One region of the Lactococcus sp. FSL K6-0773 genome, then DNA from elsewhere that is predicted to be linked to it. Evidence: predicted binding sites of a transcription regulator. Region 1 holds the regulator's gene; the other holds the start of a gene.

Region 1 (8,876 bases):
TGCAAAAACGCCATTTTCTGAAGCAGACTTCATGAAAACCGTTCAAGACCCAACCTTTATCGCTAAAATGGTTAAGGCTTATCCTAAACTGTTCGCAAGCTTGCCAACAAAAGATTCAGGAATCAAATATCAGTTAGAAGGTTACTTGTTCCCAGCGACTTATGATTACACAAAATCATCGACAGTTGAATCAGTCATTGAAAATATGATTCAAGCAGCCAATACTCAGCTCACTCCTTACTATGATACAATTGCTCAAAAGAATTTGACTGTCAATGAAGTTTTGAGTTTAGCAGCTTTGGTTGAAAAAGAAGCCAACAATGATGATGATCGACGAAATGTTGCTGGAACCTTCTATAATCGTATGAATGCTGGAATGACTTTGGGTTCTAATCTGTCAATTCTTTATGCCGAAGGTAAACTTGGTGAAAAAACAAGTCTTTCAGAGGATGCTAATATTGACACCAACCTAGATTCGCCATATAATTTGTATGCAAATACTGGATTTGGCCCTGGTCCTGTTGATAGTCCAAGTTTATCATCTATTAAAGCAGTACTTGATCCTGCTCAAAATGACTACTTATACTTTGTTGCTGACGTAACAACAGGGAAAGTTTATTTTGCTAAAAACTTAGATGAACAAAATGCAAATGTTCAAAAATATGTGAATGATAAGATAAGTAGCTAAGCTATCATTAATTTAGATTTGATTAAAAGAGAAAAAAGTTTATAAAAAAGGAAAGAAATATAATGGAAAAAACATTCCCAATGACCCAAGAAGGGCTTGATAAATTAAAATTAGAACTTGAAAATTTAAAACTTGTGAAACGTCCAGAAGTCATTGACCGTATCAAAGTTGCTCGTAGCTATGGTGACCTTTCAGAAAACTCAGAGTACGAAGCAGCTAAAGATGAACAAGCCTTTATCGAAGGACGTATTTCAACTGTTGAAACAATGATTCGTTATGCTGAAATTGTTGATAACGCAAAAATTGCTAAAGACGAAGTAGCACTTGGTAAAAACGTAACTTTTGTTGAAGTTGGCGAAACTGACGAAGAATCTTATCAAATTGTTGGTACTGCTGAAGCTGATCCATTTTCAGGAAAAATTTCTAATGAATCACCAATTGCTCGAGTTTTGATTGGAAAAAAAGTTGGAGACATCGTAAATGTACCACTTCCAGTTGGCGAAATGACAGTTAAAATTGTAAAAGTTGACTAATTATTTTAGAATATAATAAGTAAAAAAGCCGTCAGTTGATGTGCACCCCAAAAGTTAGACTTTTTATCCAAGTAGAAATACTTGGATTTTTTTAATTGTTTTGGTAATTCAAGCGAAATTGAATTGGACTCATCCAGTTCAATTTTTGTTTGATTCGTTTTGTATTATAGTACCTAATCCAGATTACAATAACCTGTTCAAGTTCTTCGAAAGACGAGAAGATATGTCCGTAGTAAATTTCTTGTTTAAGTAGCCCAAAGAAATTCTCCATAACTGAATTATCATGACCGTTTCCTTTACGGCTCATAGACTGAAAAATTCTATGAGATTTTAATTTAGAAACATAGTCTCTCATTTGGTATCCCCATCCTTGATCTGAGTGGAAAGTACGTCGATAAGGACAATCAGATGTCACAGCTAAGGCTTGATTTAGAGCAATATCAATTGATTGATAAGAGGGTTGTTTAGAGATATGATAACTAATCACCTCGCTATTAAATAAATCAATGTAAGGATTGAGATAACACTTTTTCTGAATTCCATCTTCATAATATTTGAATTCTGTCGTATCTGTTGTGATTTTTTGATGAGGAGTGGAAGTTCTGAATCGTCTGTGTAATTTATTTTTAGCTACCGTCCCTACTTTTCCTTTATATGAATTATATTTACGTGATTTGTGCCAATAAGACGTCACACGAAGCCCTAGCTTCTTCATTAAGCGCTGTACCTTCTTGTGGTTGACGTGATAGCCACGTTGCTTAAGTAATTCACTCATTGGACGATAACCTGCATTGGCATGTTCTTGACGTATTTTAAGCATTTCTTTTTCGATAAGCTCATCTTTGTTTACCCGTTCAAAACAGTTAACCCAATAATAATAAGTGGCTTTAGGGAATCCTGTAACTTTCAAGATTTCTTTGAGTTTGAAGGTTTTACGGAGACTGTAGATGAGTCTTGATTTTTGTTCATTAGAGCATTTTTCTCCAATCTCCGAAGTCCTTTTAAATAAGCTACCTCAATTTGCGCATAACGTAATTCTTGTTCAAGTTCTTTAATTCGTTGAGAATCATTTGGGTTCTGAGTCATAGACGATGCAATGCTTTCTAGTTTTTTACGCCGTCCTCTCTTTTTGCTTATTGGGACTTCTCCATAAATTTTGAAATGATTAACCCAGCTTGCAAGTAAGGTAAAATTAGTAATTTCGAATTTTCTTGCCACAGCTTCATACGTTAAATCAGTTGTTAAATAACATTGTACCGCATTTTCTTTCAACTCCATAGAATAATTTTTATTGACTTTGGAGTGAGCTGTAGGAAGTCCCTCTGCTCGATAATTGCGAATCCAGTGTCTAACCTGACTAGATGAACCTACGTTGTGCAGTTTAGCAAGATAGGTAGAGCCTCCCTTGCCAGATAAATAATCTTGAATAACGCGTTGTTTTAATTCTATGGAATATTTGACCATAAGAAAAGACCTCCGAAATATAGATTTGAAAAGTCTATATTTTGGGGGTCACTACAAGTAACGGTTTTTTTATTTTTCAACGCTTAAGTCTGTCAGTAAGTTAAAATTGCTATTTTTGGTAAAAATAATATTTTTCAGGTATAATAGTCAGTAATAGTCAAAGATTATTTAGAAAATGGATGAAAGAAAGGATGGAGCGATGGCAGGTCAAAAAAATACATCAGATATTATCGAAGCTTATCTGAGAAAGCTTTTAGAAGAAGCACAAGTCATTGAAATTAAACGAGCGGACTTAGCCAATCAATTTGATGTCGTGCCGAGTCAGATTAATTATGTGATAAAAACACGATTTACGGCCTCAAAAGGCTTTGATGTGGAATCAAAACGTGGTGGCGGTGGATACATCAAAATTGTGAAGTATCAATATTCTGCTCGTCATGAATTCTTAACGGCTCTTTACCAGAAGGTTCCAGCTAATCTCTCAAGTAAAGCTGCCCATGATATCGTTCAACTTCTCTTTGATGAGAAAGTACTGACAGAACGTGAGGGAAATCTACTTTTGTTAGTCATTACTGACGGAGCCATTAGTCCCTTTACTCGTGGTATAATGATGAAAAGTATAATAAACAGATTGGACCGTGACGATGAAATTTGAAAATATAAAATATACACCAACGCTTGACCGAATTTTAGAAAAAGCGGAAGAGTATGCTCACCAATATCAATATGGCACCATTGAAAGTGCTCATTTACTGGCTGCAATGGCAACGACCTCAGGTTCAATTGCATACAGCCTCCTTGCTGGAATGAATGTTGATTCTTCTGACTTACTGATTGATTTAGAGGATTTATCAAGTCATGTTAAGGTCAAACGTTCAACTTTACGTTTTTCACCTCGTGCAGAAGAAGTGATGACTGCGGCAAGTTTTTTAGCAATTCATAATAACTCAGAAGCCGTTGGAACAGAACACTTGCTTTATGCCCTACTTCAAGTAGAAGATGGATTTGGTCTTCAACTTCTGAAATTACAAAAAATCAATATTGTATCTTTGCGAAAAGAGCTTGAGAAAAGAACTGGACTCAAAGTTCCAGAAAGTAAAAAAGCTGTGACTCCAATGTCAAAACGCAAGATGGCAAAGGGAGTTGCAGAAAATTCAACGACGCCAACGTTAGACTCTGTATCCTCAGATTTAACCGAAGAAGCTCGCTTGGGTAAACTTGACCCAATGATTGGACGAGAAGCTGAAATTGACCGTTTGATTCATATTCTCAGCCGCAGAACAAAAAATAATCCTGTCTTAGTTGGAGAGCCCGGTGTTGGGAAATCAGCAATTATTGAAGGTTTGGCCCAAAGAATTGTCAATGGTCAAGTTCCAATTGGTTTGATGAATAGTCGAATTATGGCTTTGAATATGGCGACTGTTGTTGCTGGGACAAAATTTAGAGGTGAATTTGAGGATCGTTTGACAGCTATTGTTGAAGAAGTTAGCAGTGATCCAGATGTCATTATTTTCATTGATGAATTACACACAATCATCGGTGCTGGTGGCGGAATGGATTCTGTCAATGATGCCGCAAATATTTTGAAACCAGCGCTTGCTCGTGGTGATTTTCAAATGGTCGGAGCAACAACCTATCATGAATATCAAAAATATATTGAAAAAGATGAAGCTTTAGAACGCCGTTTGGCGAGAATAAATGTTGACGAGCCAAGTCCAGATGAAGCGATTGCTATTTTGCAAGGCTTACGTGAAAAATTTGAAGACTATCATCAAGTGAAATTTACTGACCAAGCCATTAAAAGTGCTGTAATGCTCAGTGTTCGTTATATGACTAGCCGAAAATTGCCTGACAAAGCCATTGATTTACTTGATGAAGCTGCAGCAGCAGTGAAAATTTCTGTCAAAAATCAACAAACAAAACGTCTTGATTTAGAAAAAGAATTAGCGGAAGCTCAAGAAGAATTATCAGAAGCTGTCATTAAACTTGATATCAAAGCGTCTCGTACAAAAGAAAAAGCAGTTGAAAAAATTGCTGACAAGATTTATAAATTCTCAGTAAAAGAAGATAAACGTCAAGAAGTTACTGACCAAGCTGTTGTTGCTGTTGCCTCAACACTGACAGGTGTTCCAATCACACAAATGACTAAGTCTGAAAGTGATCGTTTAATCAATCTTGAAAAAGAATTACATAAACGAGTTGTTGGACAAGAAGAAGCTATTTCTGCCGTTTCAAGAGCCATTCGTCGGGCACGTTCCGGTGTTGCTGACAGCCGTCGTCCAATGGGTTCTTTCATGTTCCTTGGACCAACAGGGGTCGGTAAAACCGAACTTGCTAAAGCACTGGCTGACAGTGTGTTTGGTAGTGAAGATAATATGATTCGTGTTGACATGAGTGAATTCATGGAAAAACATTCGACTTCACGCTTGATTGGAGCTCCTCCAGGGTATGTAGGTTATGATGAGGGTGGTCAATTGACAGAACGCGTTCGTAATAAACCTTATTCTGTTGTTCTTTTAGATGAAGTCGAAAAAGCTCATCCTGACGTTTTCAACATCATGTTGCAAATTCTAGATGATGGCTTTGTGACTGATACTAAAGGTCGTAAAGTTGATTTCAGAAATACAATTATTATCATGACTTCAAACTTGGGAGCGACTGCTCTTCGTGATGATAAGACAGTTGGTTTTGGCGCTAAAAATATCACAGCTGATTATTCAGCCATGAAATCAAGAATATTAGAAGAGCTTAAACGTCATTATCGTCCTGAGTTTCTTAATCGAATTGATGAAAATATTGTTTTCCACTCATTGGAAAGTCAAGAGATTGAACAAATTGTTAAAATTATGAGTAAATCTTTGATTAAACGTCTGGCAGAACAAGATATTCATGTTAAACTCACACCGTCAGCGGTGAAATTAATTGCTGAGGTAGGTTTTGACCCAGAATATGGTGCACGTCCGCTCCGCAAGGCTCTTCAAAAAGAAGTTGAAGACCTTTTAAGTGAACAATTGCTCTCTGGTGAAATCAAAGCAGGTAATCATGTTTCAATTGGGGCATCTAATAAAAAAATTAAAATCGCTCAAATTGTTTGAGATGAAAGCTATTTCATGTTATAATTAAATTAGAAATAAAGGAAAGGACAGTTCGAAAAGATTCAGAAGTCCTGAAAATTCCAAAAGTTTAAGGGCTTCATTGAAACAAAAAGAACTGTTGAAGAGGTACTCTTATGATCAAATTTAATATCCGTGGCGAAAACGTCGAAGTGACTGATGCAATCCGCGCTTATGTTGAAGATAAAATCGGAAAACTTGATAAATATTTTAACGATGGTCATGAAGTAACAGCCTATGTTAATCTTAAAGTTTACAGCGAAAAACGAGCTAAAGTTGAAGTAACTCTTCCAGCTAAAAATGTCACTTTACGTGCAGAAGATACTTCACAAGATATGTATTCTTCAATTGATTTTGTAGAAGAAAAACTCGAACGTCAAATTCGTAAATATAAGACACGTATGAACCGTAAACCACGCAATGCTGTCCCAACAGGACAAGCTTTTGGCGATGAGTTTGCACCATTAGAAAAAGCCGATGAAGTTGCTGAGGATCACGTAGATATTGTACGTACTAAGCATGTTGCTTTAAAACCAATGGATGCCGAAGAAGCAGTGCTTCAGATGGATATGTTGGGACATGATTTCTACGTCTTTACAGATGCTGATAGTAACGGAACCCACGTCGTTTACCGTCGTACAGATGGTCGTTATGGTTTAATTGAAACAGAATAAAAAAATAAGGATAGATTTTTCTATCCTTTTTTATTAATGTTCAGATAAAAAATCAAAATGTAAGCGCAAAACCTTTTGAAGTTTAGCTTTGCGAAGATTTTGACTTGAAAAATCTTTCAAAAAATAGTAAAATCAAAGATGTATTAAGAGTGCAGACGCACTTAAAAATAATAAGGAGACTAAAATGTCAATTATTACTGATATTTATGCTCGCGAAGTCCTTGACTCACGCGGTAACCCAACACTTGAAGTTGAAGTTTACACTGAAGACGGTGCATTCGGTCGCGGTATGGTACCTTCAGGTGCTTCTACTGGTGAACATGAAGCGGTTGAACTTCGTGATGGCGACAAATCTCGCTACAACGGACTTGGTACTCAAAAAGCTGTTGACAACGTAAACAACATCATCGCTGAAGCTATCATCGGTTATGAAGTTACTGACCAACAAGCTATTGACCGTGCAATGATCGCTCTTGACGGTACTGAAAACAAAGGTAAATTGGGAGCTAACGCTATCCTTGGTGTTTCTATCGCTGCTGCTCGTGCTGCTGCTGATGAACTTGGTGTTCCACTTTACAACTACCTTGGCGGATTCAACGCTAAAGTATTGCCAACTCCAATGATGAACATCATCAATGGTGGTTCTCACTCAGACGCTCCAATCGCTTTCCAAGAATTCATGATCGTACCAGTTGGTGCACCTACATTCAAAGAAGCGCTTCGTTGGGGTGCTGAAATCTTCCACGCTCTTAAGAAAATTCTTAAAGCTCGTGGACTTGAAACAGCTGTCGGTGACGAAGGTGGATTCGCTCCTAAATTCGACGGAACTGAAGACGGTGTAGAAACTATCCTTAAAGCAATCGAAGCAGCTGGTTACAAAGCTGGTGAAGATGGCGTTATGATCGGTTTCGACTGTGCATCATCAGAATTCTACGAAAACGGTGTTTACGACTACACTAAATTCGAAGGTGAAGGCGGTAAAAAACTTTCAGCTTCTGAACAAGTTGACTACCTTGAAGAACTCGTTTCTAAATACCCAATCATCACTATTGAAGATGGTATGGACGAAAACGACTGGGATGGATGGAAAATCCTTACTGAACGTCTTGGTAAAAAAGTTCAACTCGTTGGTGACGACTTCTTCGTTACAAACACTAAATACCTTGAACGTGGTATCCGTGAAAATGCTTCAAACGCTATCTTGATCAAAGTTAACCAAATCGGTACTTTGACAGAAACTTTCGAAGCTATTGAAATGGCTAAAGAAGCTGGTTTCACAGCAATCGTTTCTCACCGTTCTGGTGAAACTGAAGATTCAACAATCTCAGATATCGCTGTTGCAACTAACGCTGGTCAAATCAAAACTGGTTCACTTTCACGTACAGACCGTATGGCTAAATACAACCAATTGCTTCGTATCGAAGACCAATTGGCTGAAGTGGCTCAATACAAAGGTCTTAAAGCATTCTACAACCTTAAAAAATAAGGTTTACCAACGAATGATTTAGATTTAATCCTTCTCTTTATTTAGAGAAGGATTATTTTTTATAAAAAATATTCTATGAAAAAACTACTAGTAAGCTAGTAGTTTTTATTTTATTTAGATTTTTGATAAGAGTCCATCTTCAATCTTATAAATACTGTCACTATTTTTAATCATTCTTTGGTCATGAGTGACCATGATTGTTGCTTTATTCTTCAAATGAGCTTCTTGTCTTAATAATTCAACAACCTGATAAGCATGCTCAGTGTCTAAACTTGCTGTTGGTTCATCCGCCAAAATTAAATTTGGTTCATTAAAGAGAGCACGAGCAATAGCTGCCCTTTGTCTTTCACCACCAGAAAGATCACTAGGATGTTTATCTTTTAAGTCTAAAATATCAAGTGATTTAAGAAGTTCAATCCCTTTTTTAGAAGTTAGTTTTTCGTGATTGATTTTATCAATAAGGAGAAATTGTTCTTCAATAGTCAAATAAGGAATCAAATTAGAACTTTGGAGGATGAAACCTATTTCTTTAAATCTAAGTTTAGAACGTTTTTTTTCTGACAATGGTGTAAAATCTAAGCCATTGATTGAAATGTTCCCAGAAGTTGGACTTTGTAAACCACCTGCAATTGTGAGAAATGTACTTTTGCCTGAACCGGAGGGACCAATAATTGAAACAAATTCTCCTTGATTGACTGCTAAATCGATTCCTTTGAGTGCCTGAATCTCATTATGACCACTACCAAAAGATTTTTTTACATTTTCCATTTTAAGAATTGTTTTCATTTTTAACCTCCAATTGCTTTCGTTGGGTCAATTTTACGGATAGTAATGATTGAAAAAAGTGACCCAATAATTGATACGATGATGAGAATTAAAGCATAGAGCAACCAGTTTGTAAGACTAATTTCAAATGGC
Region 2 (8,876 bases), 910 kb from region 1:
AGTAAAAATTAATTTCACATTCGCCGTAGCTAATTGATTAAATTTCCCCATGGTTCGCTCTTGCATAAGACCCAATTGTTTATTATGATAAAGCACTTCATAACCACGCAAGTAATCCGTAGATGTCGCTAAGGCATCATTTGCAAGCTCCGACACTTGTTCCGTATCTCGTTCCACTGATTGTTTAAACATTTTTGGAAAATAGAACAAAAGTGCTCCAACCAAAAGGGTTGTCAAAAGCAATACCCAGTGGAAAAAGATAATAGCAATTCCTGAGAATAGCATCGCAACAATTCCCGTATAAACAAAATAAATCTGGTGGAAACCATTATCATAAAGTAGTTTTGTATCATTATTTAACCACGAATTATAATCTTCCTTACTATTTTTTTCAAAATCAGAATAAGAAATTTCCGTCAGAGGCTCAATGATATCCCGGCGTACAGCATTAAGCTGTTTTTGTATGGCAATTTCTTTCCAAACATCACGCGCTCCTTGAACAAAACTATCGACCATCCAAAGGATAATATCAATAGCTAACCATAAGAAAAATTGATTCATCTCTTTTGCAATCAAAGAATTGAGCACATTTGCTAAAAAGACCGAACTCAAGACCGCAAGAGCAATATCAATCGTGATAAGTAAGAAAACCATAAAATTTTCAAATTTGAATTCTTTAAGATACTTTACCATTTTTCCTTCTCATATTTTACTTAAGATTATGTTACCACTACATTTTAGCATTTAAATTTCAAAAGTAAATAGCGCTTATAAAAGTATTTTAGATGTTTTATTTTCTTAAAAGAACTGAAAATTTTCTCTTATTTTTATTAAGCTAAAACGTAAGAAAAAAACTTCATCATTGCTGATGAAGTATAATTTGGCGAACGACTTCTGGATAGAGCTTGTGCTCTGCTTCATGAACAGAACGCTCATAGACTTCTAAATCTTCGTGATAAGCGAGCGAGATTTGAGCAATCAATTCCCCAGTATCAACCCCCTCATCAACATAATGAATACTGATTCCCAACCCCTTTTTTGCCTCATGTGATTCTTCAATCGCATGAGGTGAACCGGCAAAATCCGGAAGATAAGAAGGGTGAACATTGATTATCTTTCCTTTATATTTTGATAACACCGTCGCACCAATAATTTTCATGTAGCCCGCCAAGAGAATTAAATCAATTTCTTGATCTTTTAAAATTTCCACCAAGGCCTTTTCATAATCCACTTTTGAAGAAAATTCTTTTAACTCCAAACTTGCCTTTGCCACCCCTAATCGCTCAGCACGTTCAAGTACATAAGCATCATGATGGTCTGAAAAAACAAATTTCACTTGGTCTGGAAATTGTTCAGCTAGTGTTTGAAAGTTTGAGCCATTTCCTGATGCAAATACTGCAAATTTCATGCTATCCCCTATTCTCAATGAAAAAATTTATTTTTTAATCACTACTGCTGAATCTTGTCTTTTGACCATTTTACCAATTTCAAATGCATTCAAGACTTTTTTGAGAGCTTCAGCATTTTCAGGAGCAACAGCAATTACCATTCCAATTCCCATATTGAAAATTTCATACATTTCTTCATGTTTGATATCCCCATATTTTTCAAGAGCTTTGAAAATTGGTAAAATATTCCAAGAACCTTCGACAATTTCAGCTGACAAGCTATTTCCGAACATTCTTGGTAAATTCTCATGGAATCCTCCGCCTGTAATATGAGCAATCCCTTTTATTTTATTTTGTTTAATCAAGGGTAAAAGCTCTTTGACATAGATTTTTGTCGGAGTTAAAAGAGTATCAATCAAAGATTGGTCAAGTTCAGGCAACGATTCATTCAAATCAAAGTCAGAAAAAACTTTCCGAACCAAAGAGTATCCGTTAGAATGAATCCCAGATGAGGCAAGACCAAGCAAAACATCGCCCGCTTCCACATCTTTTTCGCCATCAATTAATTGTGATTTTTCAGCCACACCCACAGCAAAACCAGCTAAATCGTAATCATCTTCATCATACATTCCGGGCATTTCAGCTGTTTCTCCACCAATCAGCGCTGCTCCTGCTTGCAAGCAACCTTCGGCCACTCCAGCCACAACTTGCTCCAATTTTTCAGGAATATTTTTCCCTGTGGCAATATAATCCAAAAAATACAGTGGTTCAGCCCCAGCAGCAATAATATCATTGACGCACATGGCTACGCAATCAATCCCAATCGTGTCATGTTTGTCTGCTTGAATGGCTAACATCAATTTAGTTCCCACACCATCTGTCCCCGAAATCAATACAGGCTCTTTCACATCAAGCACAGATAAATCAAAACTTCCACCAAAACCACCCAGTGCCCCAAGCACACCCAAACGTTCGGTTTTAGCTACATGCTTCTTAATACGAGAAACCACCTCATATCCTGCTTCTACATCTACCCCAGATTTTGCATACGCATTCTCAGACACTGTCATTCTCCATTTTCTGATTTATTTTATTCTACTTCCATGTTAAATGATTTTCAAACATAAAAAAAGTTCCAGCGGGTAGTACTGAAACTTTTCGATTGAATCGTTCGGAAATAACAAATCATTTCAACTGTAATTGTCTATCAAATATAAAAAACCGCCAGCATCAGCTAACGGTTTTTTTCTATTTATTCAGCAATCGTTTGAATATCAAAGTCAATCTTGTTTTCTACAAGCGTTACAATAACTTTTGATTTTGGTGGAATTTTTCCTCCGATAATCAGCTTAGCTAATGGATTTTCGATGACTTTTGTCAAATAACGTTTGAGTGGACGTGCACCATAAGCTGGTTCATAAGCATTTTCGGCAATCCAAACTTTTACTTCTTCACTCAACTCAAGTTGAACATCCATTTCTTCAAGACGATGTGAAAGTTGGCTAGTCATTTTAACGATAATATTCTTAATATCCTCAAGTGCCAATGGTTTGAAAAGAATGGTATCATCAATTCGATTTAGAAATTCTGGTTTGAAATGTGCCCGAAGTTGAGACATCACGTTTTCAGTTGTTTCTTCCGAAATTTCACCATTTTCTCCAACATTATCAAGCAAATATTGAGAACCGACATTTGAAGTCATAATCAACACTGTGTTCTTAAAGTCAACGAGAACACCTTTAGAGTCAGTCAAACGGCCGTCATCCAAAACTTGCAACAAGATATTGAAGACATCTGGATGTGCTTTTTCGATTTCATCAAGCAAGATGATTGTATAAGGATTACGACGAACAGCTTCAGTCAATTGGCCTCCTTCATCGTAACCGACATATCCTGGAGGTGCTCCGACTAACCGAGAAACTGAGTGTTTTTCCATATATTCACTCATGTCAATCCGAACCATATGTTCTTCTGAATCAAAGAGATTTTCAGCCAAAGCTTTCGCGAGTTCGGTCTTACCTACCCCAGTTGGACCGAGGAAGAGGAATGAGCCAAGTGGACGATTAGGGTCTTGAATTCCTGCACGCGCACGAATAATGGCATCAGATACGGCTTCAACAGCTTCATCTTGTCCAACGACCCTTTGATGCAGTGTTTCTGGCAAGTGAAGTAATTTTTCACGTTCACCTTCAACCAATTTGGTAATTGGAATACCTGTCATGCGTCCAACAACTTCAGTGATTTGTTCTTCAGTGACTGATTCTTGAACTAAGGATAAATCATCTGATTTTGCTTTTTCTTCAATAGCTTTGAGTTCTTTTTCAATTTCAGGAATTTTACCATAACGAAGGGCTGCTGCTTTTTCTAAGTTTCCTTCATTTTGAGCTTCTTCCAATTCGTGGCGAGCATGTTCTAATTCATTTCGTTTTTCAGAAATATTGCCCACTTCTTTTTTCTCAGCTTCCCATTGAGCTTTGAGTTGATTATTTTCTTCTCGAAGTTCAGCAATTTCACCACGTATAATTTCAAGACGTTTCTTAGAAGCATCATCTCGTTCTTTTTTGAGGGCCGCTTCTTCAATTTCTAATTGCATCAAGCGACGATTAGCTTGGTCAAGTTCAGTTGGGAGTGAATTCATTTCTACACGAATTGTTGCACTGGCTTCATCAACCAAGTCAATGGCTTTATCTGGTAAAAATCGGTCAGTAATATAACGATTTGAAAGGGTTGCTGCTGCGACTAAAGCATTATCATGAATGGTCACTCCATGGTGAATTTCAAAACGTTCTTTTAGACCACGCAAGATTGAAATTGTATCTTCAACAGTAGGTTCAGTAACCAATACCTTTTGGAAACGACGTTCAAGTGCTTTATCTGTTTCCATGTATTTACGATATTCATCCAAGGTAGTTGCCCCAATCAAATGGAGTTCACCACGTGCAAGCATTGGTTTTAAAAGGTTCCCAGCGTCCATTGAACCTTCTGTTTTACCTGCACCAACAATCGTATGAAGTTCATCAATAAAGAGGATAATTTGTCCATCTGATTTTTTCACTTCATTAAGGACTGCTTTCAAACGTTCTTCAAATTCACCACGATATTTCGCTCCTGCAATCAGGGCACCCATATCAAGTGAAAAGATTGTTTTATCTTTCAGATTTTCAGGAACGTCTTTTCTGACAATCCTTTGTGCCAATCCTTCAACAATGGCTGTTTTACCAACCCCAGGTTCACCAATAAGAACGGGGTTATTTTTTGTTTTACGAGAAAGCACTCGAATGACATCACGAATTTCTTCATCACGTCCAATGACAGGATCTTGTTTACCTGATTTAACTTGAGCAACGAGATCTACCCCATATTTTTCAAGTGCTTTGTATGTTTCTTCTGCATTTTGACTGGTCACTTTATCACCTCCGCGTAATTTTTCAATTGCAGCTTGCGCTTTTGCTTTTGTTAGTCCATGGCTAACCAAATAACTGGTCAATGGATTTTGTTTTAATTCAAAGAGGGCAAGGAGAATAATCTCAGTTGATAAGTATTCATCGCCCATTTTTTGCGCAATTTTGTCTGCTTCAGTAAATATTTGGAACAAATCTGGACTTAGGTTTTGACCATAAGTAATATTTGAACCTTCTACTGAATTAATTTTGTCAATTTCTTTTTCAATTAAATTTGTATAGTCATCTAGGTCAATCCCTAAATCTTTATAAAAGTTCGCCCCAAAACTATTAGGTTGAACAAAAATTCGCCATAAATGTGGAACTTCAATCACTTGGTGATGACGAACTTGCGCAATTTGTTGCGCTGAACCAAGTGCTTCTTGCATCGTTGTTGTCATTTTTTCGATGTCCATAAAAACACCTCATTTCGATTTCATAGTTAGTAGTGATTATTATCTTTTTCTCACTACATTCTAATTATAATACTTTGGTCAGTAATAGTCAAACTTTTTGATTCGTTATTTATAAAAAATTATTTACTCTTTTTAAATGAATTATTTATGTACTAATCATAGTGAAGCTGTCTTTTTAATACACTTTGCCTTATAATGGATTTAGATGTCAAAATAGAAAAGATAGGAGAAAAATGACTCAACAACTAAATTCTTTGGGAAAGTCTGCCCTCTTAATATTAAGTAATACAATTATTGTCCTTCCATTCATGATTTTTATTCAAATTGCAAAAGGAACCTCGCTTCTTGCCCTCCTTCCTTTTTTGCTCTTTTATACTTTCAGAATGACTGGCGTATTCTTTATAAGGGGAATAAAAACAAGAATTAACAGCTATAGTCTTTTAAAAATTTCATTGTATGCCGGTTTACTTGGTTGCTTGTTAGGATTTATGGGTTCTTTCTACTTTCCTTTCTATACTTTATCCGGTATCCTTTTAGGAGTCAGTGCAGCTTGGTTGCCGATGTCAAACACTTCGGTAAATTATTATCTAAAAAATACTAACCAGCTTATCAAAGGAAAAACCTTAGTTAGCTTACTTTTGTTTTTAGCCCTTGGCTTTTCTTTTGTCTTGTCCCCTTCTCTAAAATATCCCTTGTTCTTTGTATTCTATGGAATAGTTTATCTTCTCTCCTTCCAATTAGTTGGAAATTTGGATAATTACAAAGTTGATCCAAATGATTTAGAAAAAGCTTCATATAAATATCTTATTTTATTTGCTTTATTTTTTGTTTGCCTCTTTCTATTACGTTCAAGTCGATTACTTGCCAATAGTTTAGAATTTGATTATTTCATTTTCGGATTTTTCTTTTTGGTCACTCTCTATATTGTCGCTACGAATTTTTTCAAAAATAAAATTCAAAGAAATATCCCTCGTAAATTATCATATTTGACAGCTATTAATGGGGCAGTGGGAAATTATTTATTTCTTTTTTGTTCTTTATATGTCGCTGGTTTTTATGGTCATCAGCATTTATTTTTACAGTTTTATCTTCCTTATGTTTTAGGAATTGTCTTTGCCTCTAAGATCAAAAATTTACTTGGAAATAATGTCAAAACCTACTCTTTAATCGGCATTTTTCTAGGTTTACTTTTGATTGTTTTTAGTCCTCTATTTGCTCTAGGTTTATTCCTTACTAGCTTATTCAAAGGAAGTTTAAATTCAAGCTTAACTCAAGACTATGAAAGTACTATTAATATCGTTGAAGATAAACGGATCTGGGTAAAATATACCATTCAAAATATCGGAAGTATTCTTCACCAATTTTTGTTGATGCTTTTAGGTTCACTCATCATCATGAAAAACGGCTTATCTATCAAGACCCTGTTCGTTATTACTTCAACCCCTATTCCTACAGCTCGAAGTATTGAACTAATGAAATCATGGAATCTTATTGCTACGTCATTGATTATCTTAATTATCATCGCCTATCTTATTTATCCAAAAATAGTTCCACTTCTTAAAAAATCAAAGTAAATTAGAAAAACTCATGTCTAAACATGAGTTTTTTATTTAATACGAGAGGTCAGTGAACTTTCTTTTCCTTCGATAATTTTATGAATCTCTTTAGCAAATTGACTTCGTTTAATTGGACGATAACTTTTTAAGAAAGAAAAAATTGGAATTTTTATGAGTGGTTCCAATAGGCGTGCTGGAAAATAACTGCTTTTTCGTGAAGCATCATAGACAATTCCTGGAAAAACAGAAACAAATCTTGATTTCAAACGTTTTTGACCATAAGCCTCCACTTCTTTTTTAGCTCTCATATAGTCATTCATAAAAAAAGGACCATCATTTGCCGAAATAAAAAGACATTGATTTTCTGAGTTAACTATTGTATCAATAATTATTTTTGCTGGTTGAATACTATTTTTTTCATAAGTTGTTCCCTTTGATTTACTTGGAAATAGAATTCCTACCGCATCAATCACCCAATCTGATTTTTGTAAAAGTTCTTGCCAATCACCGGTTTCATTTAGATTAGCGGAATGATAGAGGACTGGCTCAACTAGATTATCTTTAGATTTACCATTTCTTGATAAACTGTGTAATTCATAATCCACAACTTGAGCAAGCTCTTTGAAAATACCTTGGCCAACTAGTCCTGTTCCTCCAACTATTGTAATAATCATTTGCTCACCTCACTTGCTTTTATTTCTTATCCTAACATATTAAAAGGAGTAATCTAAAATAATCGCTTTAGAATTTAGCTAAAAAAACTAGAGTGAGCACTCTAGTTTTTCATTTCACGCTATTTTTCGCTAACGATTCCAAATAGTCAGCTTCATAATCATAAAGCGGCGTTGGATATTCGCCATCAAAATATGACAAGCAAAGTTTATCATGACCAATCGCCTCGACAAGTCCTGTCTGGCTGAGATAGGTCAGACTATCTGCTCCGATAGCTTCTCTGATTTCATCAGTCGTGTGTGTAGCTGCGATGAGTTCGTCACGATCTTGAATATCAATGCCATAAAAGCAAGGATATTTGAGAGCGGGACTGGCGATTGCCACATGAACTTCAGCGGCGCCTGCGTCTTTGAGGAGTTTGACAATGCGACGGCTGGTTGTCCCACGCACAATACTATCATCCACCATAATGACACGTTTGCCTTCTACAACACCTCGAACAGCACTCAATTTCATGCGAACGCCTTGTTCACGAAGTTCTTGAGTCGGTTGAATGAAGGTTCTTGCCACATACTGATTTTTAATCAGGCCCATTTCGTAAGGCAAGCCAGATTCTTCAGCGTAGCCTGAAGCGGCACTGAGTGATGAATTAGGCACACCGATGACAATATCAGCATCAATTTGGGCTTCTTGGGCTAAAATTTTTCCTGAACGTTTTCTGGCAGTATGAACATTAACTCCAGCAATATTACTGTCAGGACGGGCAAAATAGATGTATTCCATTGAACAAATGGTCATGTTGGTGCTGTCAGTAAATTGGTCCACATGAATGCCGTCGTCATTAATTTCAATGATTTCACCGGGTTGAACATCTTGAATCCAAGTGGCACCAACGACATCAAAAGCACAGGTTTCTGAGGCCACAACGAGCGCACCATTGCTCATTTTTCCGATTGAGAGTGGTCGAAATCCATTAGGATCAAGGGCTGCGACAATTGAGTTTTCAGTCATAATGAGATAGGCAAAGCCACCTTTGACCGTATTGAGCGCTTCTTTGACTCTGCCCATAAATTCTGGATGATGACTACGGCGAATCAAGTGCATGAGAATTTCCGTGTCTGAATTACTAGAAAAGATTGCCCCAGATTTTTCAAGTTCACAGCGCAATGATTGGGCGTTGGTTAAATTTCCATTGTGGGCAAGTCCAAGTGCTCCGTCATGAAATTCAAACTGGAAAGGCTGAATATTATTGATATTTGCTGAACCAGCCGTGGCATAACGGACGTGTCCAATGGCTGACGAGCCTGTCAGCTCTTCCAAATCTTTTTCGTCACGGAAAACTTCTGTGACCAGACCCAGACCACGATGACGATTGAGTTTGCCATTATTATTGACCAAAATCCC

Evidence for each region. The regulator CtsR, encoded in region 1, represses protease genes until heat stress. The targets are predictions, from matches to a motif close to TTGGTCAAAAAAGGTCAAANA.
Region 2: a site for CtsR is predicted at 5,319-5,339, ahead of clpB (ATP-dependent chaperone ClpB). Genes of this name have one in related genera too.

What each region holds. Positions count from the first base shown of each region.
Region 1 is NZ_JBBOVF010000001.1:1,213,302-1,222,177, reverse strand. Features, by position in the region: gene mltG (endolytic transglycosylase MltG) at 1-688, shown strand, start outside; gene greA (transcription elongation factor GreA) at 748-1,221, shown strand; one part of gene MHB61_RS05710 (IS3-like element ISLla3 family transposase) at 1,313-2,226, opposite strand; one part of gene MHB61_RS05710 (IS3-like element ISLla3 family transposase) at 2,226-2,685, opposite strand; gene MHB61_RS05705 (CtsR family transcriptional regulator) at 2,885-3,340, shown strand; gene MHB61_RS05700 (ATP-dependent Clp protease ATP-binding subunit) at 3,330-5,780, shown strand; gene hpf (ribosome hibernation-promoting factor, HPF/YfiA family) at 5,915-6,472, shown strand; gene eno (surface-displayed alpha-enolase) at 6,657-7,958, shown strand; gene MHB61_RS05685 (ABC transporter ATP-binding protein) at 8,073-8,744, opposite strand; gene MHB61_RS05680 (ABC transporter permease) at 8,747-8,876, opposite strand, start outside.
Region 2 is NZ_JBBOVF010000001.1:305,771-314,646, reverse strand. Features, by position in the region: gene MHB61_RS01620 (ATP-binding cassette domain-containing protein) at 1-693, opposite strand, end outside; gene purN (phosphoribosylglycinamide formyltransferase) at 860-1,408, opposite strand; gene purM (phosphoribosylformylglycinamidine cyclo-ligase) at 1,436-2,458, opposite strand; gene clpB (ATP-dependent chaperone ClpB) at 2,641-5,244, opposite strand; gene MHB61_RS01600 (hypothetical protein) at 5,478-6,818, shown strand; gene MHB61_RS01595 (NAD-dependent epimerase/dehydratase family protein) at 6,851-7,474, opposite strand; gene purF (amidophosphoribosyltransferase) at 7,584-8,876, opposite strand, start outside.